One region of the Paenibacillus sp. FSL R7-0312 genome, then DNA from elsewhere that is predicted to be linked to it. Evidence: riboswitches for the same ligand, from Rfam matches in the RefSeq annotation. Region 1 holds a riboswitch; the other holds the start of a gene.
The links. Region 1 has a riboswitch for glycine ahead of gcvT (glycine cleavage system aminomethyltransferase GcvT). Riboswitches for the same ligand answer to the same signal wherever they lie in the genome.
Positions count from the first base shown of each region.

Region 2: it holds a riboswitch for glycine, as region 1 does, so the genes downstream of both, MKX70_RS06480 (amino acid permease) here and gcvT (glycine cleavage system aminomethyltransferase GcvT) in region 1, are expected to answer to the same signal.

Region 1 is NZ_JBBORE010000001.1:1,976,225-1,982,501, reverse strand. It holds gene MKX70_RS08585 (flagellar motor protein) at 1-354, shown strand, start outside; gene MKX70_RS08580 (flagellar motor protein MotB) at 351-1,244, shown strand; gene MKX70_RS08575 (hypothetical protein) at 1,329-1,961, shown strand; gene gcvH (glycine cleavage system protein GcvH) at 2,048-2,440, opposite strand; glycine riboswitch at 2,625-2,720, shown strand; glycine riboswitch at 2,724-2,823, shown strand; gene gcvT (glycine cleavage system aminomethyltransferase GcvT) at 2,959-4,080, shown strand; gene gcvPA (aminomethyl-transferring glycine dehydrogenase subunit GcvPA) at 4,080-5,432, shown strand; gene gcvPB (aminomethyl-transferring glycine dehydrogenase subunit GcvPB) at 5,429-6,277, shown strand, end outside.
Region 2 is NZ_JBBORE010000001.1:1,492,920-1,499,196, reverse strand. It holds gene MKX70_RS06480 (amino acid permease) at 1-1,260, opposite strand, end outside; glycine riboswitch at 1,411-1,490, opposite strand; gene MKX70_RS06475 (ABC transporter permease) at 1,737-2,717, shown strand; gene MKX70_RS06470 (carbohydrate ABC transporter permease) at 2,732-3,646, shown strand; gene MKX70_RS06465 (ABC transporter substrate-binding protein) at 3,717-5,312, shown strand; gene MKX70_RS06460 (sensor histidine kinase) at 5,395-6,277, shown strand, end outside.

The DNA of each region.
Region 1 (6,277 bases):
TTCGAAGCCGCCGGCGGCTATGCTCCCACTATGGGCATCATCGGCACCGTAATGGGGTTGATACGGGTACTCAGCAATCTGACGGACCCTTCTAATCTGGGGGCCTCGATCGCCGTAGCTTTTACAGCAACGCTCTATGGTGTAGCCAGTGCTAATCTTATATTTTTACCCATCGCTTCCAAAATCAAATCCCGCAGCCAAAGCGAACTGGGCAGCATGGAGATGCTGCTTGTCGGTATCCTGTCCCTGCAGAATGGGGATCATCCGCACCTGGTCCGCAAAAAACTGACCGCCTTTATTCCCGATGTCTCCCCGGGACGCAGCAGCAAAAACAACCAGGGAGAGCCGCTATGAGACAAAGAAACCGCCGCCAGCGGCGTAATGGAGGTAAGGAGAGCAGGGACCGCTGGATGATTACCTATGCGGATCTGATTACGCTTCTGCTCATTTTTTTCATCATCCTATACGCCATGAGCAGTCTGGATACGCAAAAATATGCGATCGTTACCGGTTCATTATCTGATACCTTTAAGAGCGGCAGTTCTGTGCTTGAAGGCGGAAATGGAGTACTGGATGGGAATCTGGGGAACACCGGGGCAGCAGTCTCGAATGAACAAGAAGCAGGCGGAAGAACCGGCGGCGGTCTTTCTTCCGGGGGCAATGTGAAGGAGAATGGTTCGAACGGAACCGGGACAGGGACGGATACATCCGGTCAAGAGGGGGAAACTGCAGAACACCAGCCTTCGGCGCGTGAGCTCGCTTTTCGTGAGCAGGAGGCCAAACTGGCCGCGCTTATGGGTGTAATCACCAAATACGTGGAAGATAATAACCTTGGCGAGCAGATCTTTGTAGCGGATAAACCGCAGGGCATTGCCATCACGCTTAGCGACCGGTTCCTGTTCGATGCCGGCAAAGCCGAGCTGAAATCACCTGCCTTCCCGGCACTGCGCCAGCTCTCCGGCCTGTTCCGCGGAATCGGTGCCACGATCAGCATCGAAGGCCATACCGACAATGTTCCGGTAACCGCTGCTTCAGATTACACGGATAACTGGGAGCTATCCGGCGCCCGCGCACTCTCTGTGCTGCGCTTCTTCCTGGATAACGAGGGGCTTAGCCCCGATACTTTTCAGTATGCCGGTTACGCGGATACCAGACCTGCCTACGATAACGCTACCGTTGAAGGGCGGCAGAAGAACCGCCGGGTTGAACTCATTGTCCTGCGGCAGCTTCAGGAGGAAGAATAACACGTATCTGCAAGCGAATCAGCTCAGAAATCTGCAGATGAGAAGGCACGGCAACCATTTGCTAGTACAAGGAGATTGAACGCTATGCAGACTACAAACGGAACGACACCGGATGCCACCCATTTTCTCTATTTTCTGCGGCAGCTGGTTTCACTGATCATGATTGTTTTTGCTCAGGGAATCATCACCTTCTTCATTGGTTTATTATCTGTATTTATGATGTTCTTCTCCTCCGATTACTTCTGGGGCGACCTAGCCCATGTGTATCCACCCGATAAACTGATGTATATAGGCATGGACTTCCTTATTGCCGGCGCAGCCTTTGCCCTGCCCTGGCTCGGGGTCTGGTGGATGCTCTACGGGCTGTCCGAGGATGGACGCATCCGCTGTTTCCCACTTCTTTTACTCTTCGCCTATCTGACATTTGTGATCCTCTTTCTGCAGATCAATCCGGTCTATAACCCGGAAGCCATGATCCCTTCCTCCGCCGGGGAATCCACCTTTCTGGTCTGTATGGGCATGTCTGCCGTGGTGCTTTTCCCGTTTTATTCGGCCGGTGTGTATTACTTCGTACTTAAACCCAATACCCGTCCCAGAAAAAGATACCGGTTCCTATTGCTGTGCCTTATCTTTGCCGTTGCCGGTCTGGCTCTGCTGCCCGCCCTTTGGCACTTGGCGCCAAGTATTTATCCGGGGCTGCTTAGCTTTCCGGAGTGATACAGAAACGAAAAAAGACAGACCTCTCACATTAGTGACATCTAATGTAATAAGAGAAGCCTGCCATGTTCATCTGTGCGTAAAAACTATTCCCCAACCAATTCCTTATAACCAGCCGCATCCAGCAGGCCCGATACTGCATCCGCGAACTCACCATCAAGCTCCAGCTCAAAAATCCAACCGCCGCCGTATGGCTGATCATTGATCAGCTCCGGGCTGGATTCGAGTGCGTCGTTGATCTTGGTTACCTTGCCGGATACCGGCGAGTACAGCTCCGACACCGTCTTGACAGACTCGATACTGCCTACGCTATCGCCCGCGGAAATGGCTGCGCCGACTTCAGGAAACTCAACAAACACGATGTCGCCCAATAAATGCTGCGCATGATCCGTAATTCCCACACGTACTACGCGTCCTTCACCCTGCTGTGCCCATTCATGCTCTTCGCTGTATAGCAGGTTGTTAAGCACTTCACTCATTTCAAAGCCGCCTCTTTTCCACATTTGGAGTTCTAAATTTAGTTATAGCCTAAGTTATCACCTTGCCTAATGTCAATATAACTGACAGGAAAATTAAATTTGTCATCTTTTTGACGTTTTTTGATTGACAGCGTGCTTGTAAACCCGGTTTAATGGAGTCAGTAGAAAAACATATGGTTTGCGAATGATGGCATAGGGAGAGACTGACCCTCAGGGGCAGCGCCGAAGGAGTAAGCCCGGGATGGGTGAATCTCTCAGGCAAAAGGACCTTTGCCGGACGCATCTCTGGAGAGCATCCACAGCCTGGACAACAGGAAACGGATCACCAACGGGGAAACCTGCGGGCAGGATAGCAGGGTAACTCTCAGGTACAAAGGACAGAGCGAAAGTCAATTTATGCGTTAGTGCATAATGGCTTTCGCCTGTCCTTTTTTATATTTTTAGCTGAAACAGATACTGCGCTTATAAGGCGGCATTACCGTTTCTGCTTACATGTAAACAGACTAAGGGGTGACACGATGGAGTCTTTGAGAAGAACGCCTTTTTATGATCTCTATGCCGCTTATGCGGAGTCCAGATGCATTGATTTCGGCGGCTGGGAGCTGCCGGTGCAGTTTACTGGCATCGTTAAGGAACATGAAGCAGTCCGCCAGCAGGCCGGACTGTTTGATGTATCGCATATGGGTGAATTCATGGTTGACGGCAGCGGCGCTGAAGCCTTCCTGCAGCAGATGACCACCAATGATGTCAGCCGCCTAGCAGACGGCGCAGCGCAGTATACCCTGATGCTCTATCCGAATGGCGGCGTAGTAGATGATCTGCTGGTGTACCGCCTGGGCCATGAGCGCTACATGCTGGTCGTCAATGCCTCCAATATCGACAAGGACTTCCAGTGGCTGGAGGAGCATCTCACCGCTGAATTCAGCGGTGTCAGCCTGAAGAATGTCTCTGATGAGACGCTGCTGCTCGCTCTGCAGGGTCCGCTGGCTGAGATGATTCTGGCCGAAGTTACCTCTGCCCCGCTTGCAGAGCTGAAGCCCTTCCACTTCATCGAACACGCCGAGGTCTGCGGCGTTTCTGTACTGCTCTCCCGCACCGGCTATACCGGTGAGGACGGCTTTGAGCTGTACGCCCCCGTCCACACAGCGGCTGCACTCTGGAATGGTCTGCTGGCCGCAGGCGCGCCGCATGGCCTGACCCCTGCCGGACTCGGCGCACGCGACACGCTCCGCTTCGAAGCCAAGCTGCCGCTGTACGGCCAGGAGCTCTCGGCGGATATTACGCCGCTCGAAGCGGGTGTCCAGTTCTTCGTGAAGCTGGACAAAGCCGGTTTCATCGGCCGCGATGCCTTGCTGAAGCAGAAGGAAGCCGGCCTCCCGCGCCGCCTTGTGGGGCTTGAAATGATCGACCGCGGGATTCCCCGCTCCCATTATCCCGTATATGCAGACGGTGTGAAGATCGGTGAAGTCACAACCGGTACCCAATCCCCGACGCTGAAGCGGAATCTTGGACTTGCCCTGCTGGATGCTGCCTATACTGAGATCGGCACAGAGGTGTATGTGGAGATTCGCGGCAAGCAGCTGAAGGCTGCCGTGATCAGAGCCCCGTTCTACAAAAAGATCCAAGGAGTGAAGCCGTAATGAAGCACCGCTATCTGCCTATGACGGAGCAAGACCGCGCAGAGATGATGGAAACTGTAGGGATTCAGTCCATCGATGAACTATTCGCTGATATCCCTCAATCTGTCCGCTACCAGGGAACGATGCCAATGTCCGGCCCGCTGGACGAATATGCGCTGCTGCGCCATATGAAGGGTCTGGCTGACAAGAATGCCGACTTTGATACCCATGCCAGCTTCCTTGGCGCCGGACTCTATGACCACCACATTCCTGTTGTCATTAACCATATTATTTCCCGTTCAGAATTCTATACCGCCTACACCCCCTATCAGCCGGAAATCAGCCAGGGCGAGCTTCAGGCAATCTTCGAATTCCAGTCCTATATCTGTGAGTTGACCGGCATGAAGGTCGCTAATGCAAGCATGTACGATGGTGCAACAGCCTTCTCCGAAGCAGCCGTGCTTGCCGCAGGCGCCACCAAACGCAAGAAGCTGATTGTCTCCCGTACAGTTCACCCGGAAGCCCGCCAGGTGCTGCGCACTTCCGCCAATGCCTGGGGCCTGAAAATCGTGGAGATCGATTATAAGGACGGAGTTACCGATCTTGCCAAGCTGGCTGAGGCCATTGATGCCGATACCGCCGCCGTTCTGGTCCAATCGCCCAACTTCTTCGGCGGCATCGAGGATCTGCGCCAGATTGAGCCACTGATCCATGCGGTCAAGGGCCTCCTCGTGGTCAGCGCGAATCCCATTGCACTCGGCGTGCTGGAAACCCCAGGCAAGCTGGGCGCCGACATCGTAGTCGGCGACGCGCAGCCGCTGGGGATCGCCGCATCGCTCGGAGGACCAACCTGCGGATTCTTCGCGGTTGCTGAACCGCTGATGCGCCGCATGCCGGGCCGGATCGTCGGCCAGACCGTTGACCGTAACGGCAAACGCGGCTTCGTCTTGACCCTGCAGGCACGTGAGCAGCATATCCGCCGCGAGAAGGCTACATCGAATATCTGCTCCAACCAGGCGCTGCTGGCGTTATGCGCTTCCGTCTACTTGTCCGTGATGGGCAAGGAGGGCATGCGTGAGGTTGGCGAGCTGAACATCCGCATGAGCCACTATGCCGCCGGAAGGCTGGCTGAAATCACCGGTGCAGAACGCGTCTTCACAGCCCCGTTCTTCAATGAATTTGTCCTGAAGCTCCCGGAAGGGAGCAGCGTCAGTGAAGTGAACTCCAAGCTGCTGAAGGCAGGTTATCTGGGCGGCTATGATCTGGGCCGCGAGTATCCCGAGCTGACCGGACATATGCTGGTTGCCGTGACTGAGAAAAGAAGCAAGACCGAAATTGACGAATTCGCCACTGCACTGGAGGGCTGTATATGAAACCGGAACAAACCCTGATCTTTGAATTAAGCCGTCCTGGCCGCTCGGCTTACTCATTGCCGCTATGTGATGTGCCTCAGGAAGAGAGCATCAGCTCACTGATTCCTGAGGGCTTGCTCCGCAGCGAGCTCGTAGTGCTTCCGGAGGTATCCGAAGTGGATGTTATCCGCCACTATACCGCCCTGTCCCGGCGTAACTTCGGGGTCGATAACGGCTTCTATCCGCTAGGCTCCTGTACGATGAAATATAATCCGAAGATCAATGAGGATGTCGCCCGCTTCCCGGGACTCGCCAAGATCCATCCGTACCAGCCGGAAGAGAGCATCCAGGGTGCGCTTGAGCTGATGTATACGCTGCAAAAGGATCTCGCCGGACTGACCGGCATGGATGCCGTCTCCCTGCAGCCTGCTGCCGGTGCCCATGGCGAATGGACCGGCCTGATGATGATCCGCGCCTACCATGAGAGCCGCGGCGAGGTCCGCACCAAGGTCATCGTGCCGGATTCCTCGCACGGAACCAACCCGGCCAGCGCCGCAGCCGCCGGACTCGACACCGTCACCATCCCTTCCAATGATAAGGGAATGGTTGACCTCGAAGCACTGAAGGCGGCGGTCGGCAGCGACACCGCCGCGCTGATGCTCACGAACCCGAGTACACTCGGATTGTTCGAGACGCAGATCGTAGAGATCGCCGCAATTGTCCATGAAGCCGGCGGACTGCTCTATTATGACGGAGCGAACTCCAACGCTATCATGGGCATCACCCGCCCGGGCGATATGGGCTTCGATGTGGTCCATCTCAACCTGCACAAGACAATGAGTACTCCGCACGGCGGCGGCGGCCCG
Region 2 (6,277 bases), 480 kb from region 1:
ATCTGCGAACAGCATAATGATCAAAATGGCGGCAAACAACGTTAAAACCGCATAATTGATAACAGGTGTGAACGGTGCTTTGAATTTGGACGAGGCATGTAAGTCCGGGCGGTTCTTCTTATACTTGATATGACATACGAGCACAACACCCCACACCCAGATGAAACAAATGGCGCTGATCGTTGTAACGATGCCGAACGCTTGGCCTGGAATAATCTTGCTGAGCAGCGCCCCGGCCGATATTACAAATGTAGAAATAAATAATGAGTTCGCGGGCACATGATTTCGGTTCAGCTTGCCGAGCTGCGGGGATGCCTGATCTCTTCGACTCAGATTATACAGAATCCGGCTGGTCGAGAACATCCCGCTGTTGCAGGCGGAAGCCGCTGAGGTTAAGACGACGAAATTGATAATGCCCGCAGCAACTGGAATCCCGACTAGACTGAAGGTTCGCACAAAAGGACTTTCAGCCGCACTGAGCTGGGTCCACGGGTTAATGCACAGCAGCACGAAGAGCGCGCCCACATAGAAGAAGAGAATCCGCAGAGGAATCTTGTTAATCGCCGAGGGGATATTTTTCTCCGGATCCGCTGTTTCTGCGGCTGATACACCCACAAGCTCCACACCGACATAAGCGAACACAACCATCTGGAAGGAAAATAAGAAGCCCTTAACACCGTTCGGGAACACGCCCCCGTGCTCCCAGAGATTGCGAACGCTCACCGATCCTGCATCCGTCTTGAACCCGATGACCAGCAGAATGATTCCCAGGCCGATTAAGGCAAGAATCGTGACGACTTTGATTAGGGCAAACCAGAATTCGAGTTCGCCGAAGCTTTTGACCGTTAGCAGATTGAGTCCTAACAGAATAATCAGGCAGATGACTGCCGGTACCCACTGCGGGATATCGAACCAGTACTGCACATAGACGCCCACCGCAATCACATCCGCCATCGCCGTCATAATCCAGCAGAACCAGTAGGTCCAGCCCGTAATGAATGCCGCGCGCGGCCCCAAGTAATCCTCAGCAATGTCTGTAAAAGATTGATACCCCGCCTTCGAGAGCAGCAGCTCTCCCAGCGCCCGCATCACAAAAAACACGGCAATCCCCACGAGTAAATACGTGATCATAATGGACGGGCCGGCCTGCTGAATCGCTCTGCCCGATCCCAGGAATAACCCTGTGCCAATCGTGCCGCCGATAGCGATCAGCTGTACATGCCGGTTCGCCAAATCTCTCTTTAATTCTGTCTGTGCCATTGCCTTTTTCCCCCTTAATGTGTACAACGCTATGCTGCCAAATAACATAAAAAAGAGATTGGATGTCATCCAATCTCCCGGTTCATAAGAATATCAAAATAAGCTACCTGCGCTGCTGACCGTAAAGAATCAGCATAACAAATACAAATTCCGTACTCTTCTGTCCTTTTGCCTGAGATTGTGAACCCTTCGGCGCTGCGGTCTCCCGCAGTCTCTCCAGAAGCTGCTCCTGCTATAGTGTGATCCATAGCAATCATAGCCCGTGTGATGTATTAAATTGGTGAAGCGTTAATGCATTCTGATATTCTAACATATTACTCGGCATGTGAGAGATATTCTGTGAAAAAAGTCGCAATGTTCAAGAGTTCAACATGAGGTAACTTTTGAATAAACGGGGTCATCTGCAAGAGAGAATTCGTATCTGCTCCTCTACTATAATAAATTCATCCAGATTATGTAGAGCGAGGTTAGAACCAATGGCAAATCCTTCAACCGTAAAAGCTTTGACCAAGCAGCCCCTTTCACAGCAGCAGGGCAGCTTTGGCCGTTTGCTGCGGAACATTGTGAAATACCGGGTGCTGCTGCTCATGCTGCTGCCAACCGCAATTATTTTTTTCATCAACTGTTACATCCCGATGTTCGGATTATTCATTGCTTTCAAGAATATCAACTATGTTGACGGCATTATGGGCAGTCCATGGGCGGGACTCGACAACTTCCGGTTCCTCTTCGCCACATCCGATGCCCTGCGCGTGACCATTAACACCATCGGCTACAACGTTGTCTTCATTATCTCAGGGCTCATCCTCTCTGTATCCCTGGCCATTGCGATCAACGAGGTTCGCAGCAAGCTGGCCTCCCGTTTCTTCCAGACTGTTATGATTATGCCGAATTTCTTGTCCATGGTTGTCGTCAGCTTCATAGTCTACGCCTTCCTGCACCCGGAGTACGGCTTCCTGGTCAAGCATATTCTGCCCTTGTTCGGCCATTCCTCAGTCAATGCTTATATGCATCCCAATGCATGGCCCTATATTCTGTGGCTCACCAAGATGTGGCACTCGATCGGCATCGGCAGTGTCATCTATCTGGCCGCGATCACCGGCATCAGCGAGGAGCTGTATGAAGCTGCGGTGGTGGACGGCGCCAGCAAGTGGCAGCAGATCACCCGAATTACGCTGCCGCTCCTTACGCCTATCATGGTCATTCTCACCATTCTCAACATGGGCGGTATTTTCCGCTCCGACTTCGGGCTGTTCTACCACGTTACGCTGGACTCCGGTGCGCTGCGCTCCACTACGGATGTCATCGACACCTATGTATACAGGGGGTTAATTCAGCTCAATGATCTGGGTATGTCCTCTGCGGCGAACTTTTATCAATCCGTCATCGGCTTCTTCCTTGTTATCGGGGCGAACAGTCTGGCCCGCAAGCTGAACCGCGATACGGCACTTTTCTAGAACGGAGGATCTTAATGACTACTGCAACCCGAACCCGCGCCTATCCCAAAGGCTCCAAGAGCGCCCAGATTGTGCTGAACATCTTCTTCACTGCCTTCAGTCTGGCCTGCATCCTGCCTATTCTGCTCATTGTCGCCATTTCCTTAACCAACGAGAAAACGTTAACGCTGCAGGGGTATAAATTCTGGCCCGAGAAGATTGACCTGACCGCTTACCAATATCTGTTCAACCATTCGCAGACGCTGGTCAAAGCTTATGGAATCAGCTTGACCGTTACGCTTACCGGAACCCTTCTGGCAGTACTATTGATTGCTCTGTACGCGTACCCCCTCTACCGGAAGGACTTTCCCTTTAAAAAGGCTTTTAGTTTCTACCTGCTGATCACTATGCTGTTCTCGGGAGGGCTTGTCCCTTTCTACCTGCTGTACGTTAATTATTTGGATCTGAAGGACTCGCTGATTGCACTGATCCTGCCCGGCCTCTCCAACGCATTCTATATTTTCATTGCCCGCACCTTCTTCCAGCAGACGGTTCCCGAAGAGATGATAGAATCCGGCAAATTGGACGGGGCTTCGGAATGGCGGATTTTCTTCCAGCTGGTGCTTCCGATCTCGCTGCCTGTTCTTGCCACCGTTGGTCTGTTCACTACACTGACGTATTGGAATGACTGGTTCAACTCCATGCTCTTCATTAATGACACGGACAAGTACTCCCTGCAATACGTCATGATTCAAATGATTCGTCAGGCCGAGTTCTTCAAGAACCAATTGGCGGGAAGCGGTGTAGCCCTGCTCGTACAAGAGTCGGTTCCTACCGAAAGCCTGCGGATGGCCATGGTGGTGGTGTCGATTGGCCCGATCCTGTTCATCTATCCCTTCTTCCAGAAGTACTTCACCAAAGGCCTTACTATAGGGGCAATCAAAGGCTAACCCGGTCTGACTCTGGCGTAAATGCCGGTTAGAATATATGATCTAATTATCATTGAGGAGGTTCATACAAATGAGAACAACCAGAAGCTCTGGCGCGGTGTTTGCTGCTCTGACCGCCGTGATACTGGGCATTACCGGGTGCAGCGGAGGTAATTCTAACGCTTCCACCCCGTCCAAGGCAGAATCGACAGCAGAGGCCACAGCGGCCGGAGGCACGGAGGGCAGCAACCCCGATATTTCAACGTACCGGAAGTTAACCGTTTACACGGTTGGGAACTTCCCGCAGAATGATACCAAGGCGGTTGTGGAGGAGATCAATAAATATCTCAAGGAGAAGATCAACGCCGAGATTGACTTCCAGGGGCTTCCTTGGTCCTCCTGGGCCGAGAAGATGGCGCTGGCTTACCAATCCGGGGAACAGGTGGATCTGACCTTTGCCCCTAACTGGGCGGATTTCGCCAACAACGTAGCCAAAGGCGCATTCCTGCCGCTTGATGATCTGTTAGCCCAATATGGACAAGGCATCAAGGAGACCCTCGATCCCCGTTTCCTTGAAGGCGGAACGGTAGACGGCAAAATATATGCGATCCCCACCAATAAGGAAATTGGCGAGAGCCATACCATTATGTTCCGGAAGGATCTGGTCGATAAATACGGATTCGATGTGAACTCTATCCAGACGCTGGAGGATCTGGAGCCATGGCTGCAGACCATCAAGGAGAAGGAACCGGCCATTGCACCGATCTGGCTCTCCGGCAGCGGCTCCGATACGCTTGGCTACTTCGACAAAACCAAAGAGAGCATGAAGGAAAACTTCCGTTATGAGCTGGTTGCAGGCGCTCCTGCTGGTATCGTTCTCGATACCAAGACCGATAAGATGGTTATCAGCTCCATGGAGTCCGACACGGCCATCTACCGGATGAAGCTCTACGGCGACTGGTTCAGCAAGGGGTATATCAACAAGGATGCCGCAACGACCAAAACCAGTACTGAAGACGCTTTCAAGGCAGGGAAAACCTGGATGAAATTCGGTTCAGACAAACCGGACTCCGACAAGGAAGATTCCATCGCCACCGGCATTGAGCTGGTGAAGCTGAAGGGTAATGAACCCGAGATCAGTACAGCCAGCGTCAGTAACTCTATGATGGCCATTGGACGTACCTCCATTGATCCGGAGCGGACGATGATGCTGCTGAACCTGCTGCATACCGACCCGGCTCTGGTCAACCTGATTGACTTCGGCGTAGAAGGCCGGCAGTATGTTAAGGTAGAAGGCAAGGATAACTTCATCAAGCTCCCTGACGGCATTGCTACCCGTGCCGATACAGGCTGGGCGCCGGGCATTGAATGGATGTTCGGTAACCAGACCATAACCTATCTGTGGAAAGGCGAAAATGCCGATAAATGGGAGAAGTTCAAGGCCTATAACGAGAGCGCCCATAAAGTGAAGTCCTTCGGCTTCAACTTCAATACCGACGCTGTCAAAACACAGGTCTCCGTGGTCAGCAATATTATCAAGGAATTCCGCCCGCTGCTGGAAACGGGCAGTCTGGGTGTAGACAAGGTGCTTGAGGAATATAATAAGAAGCTGAAGGCCAACGGAATCGAAGAGATCCGTGCCGAGGTTCAGAAGCAATACGATGCCTGGAAAGCAAAACAATCCTAAATAAATAGGCTCGGGGGAAGGACGGTTTCTGTCCCTCCCCTTTCCTGCTGCCGGGGCGCAAATGTACCTGAGGGGTGAGACTGTGAAATTATCATTGCGATTCAAAGTGAGTGCACTTGTCTTACTGCTGGTCACGCCGCTGTTCCTCTTCCTCTCTTATACCAATATCTATTCCACCAACATTGTCCGGGAGAAGGTTGCGAAGTCCGCTTCGGATACACTGACCCTTCACTTAGGTACACTCGATGAGCTGCTGGAGCAGACCAGCCATTATCTGCTGCGTACGGCCAATGAGAACATGCTGCTGGAGCTGTATTCCGACAGCGGCCCCGACAGTGTCAATTATTATCTGTCCATCCGCAAGCTTATGGACCAGTGGTATAGCGATGTCAGCTACTACACCATCATCCGCAGTGTGTTCGTCTACCATCAGGAACGGGAGGAGTTATTCCTCAGCAGCCAGAGAGAGTATTATCAGGAGAAAGAGATGATTACTTCCGGACTGTCCTCGCGCCTTAAGACTCCTAATCTTCAGGCTTCCCTGAAGTGGGAGACCGTGACCATTGGCGGAGAGCCCGTGTTATTCAAGGTACTGCCGGACAAGAGCGGACGGCTCCTGATGGGGGTTCTGGTCAGCATTGACTCCCTGGCACAGCCTTTGACCCAGCTAGAGTCTACAGGAGGCAGCGAACAGATCGGCATGGTCAGCAATGACGGCAAATTGTTATGGGGCCAATTCGGTGATGAGGATCTCGCACTCATCCGCAGACATCTCGATAATCCTGCCCATCCCGTGGATGCGTCAATTCGTCTCAGCAACGGCAATCATTATCTGCTGATTGACAAGCCTTCACAATATTCCAATCTGAATGTCTTCATTCTGCTGGATGAGAAGTCCATTCTGGACGAGCTGCCGATCTTCCAGCGGATCATCAAAGTCATTCCTATCGCTATTATTATCATCA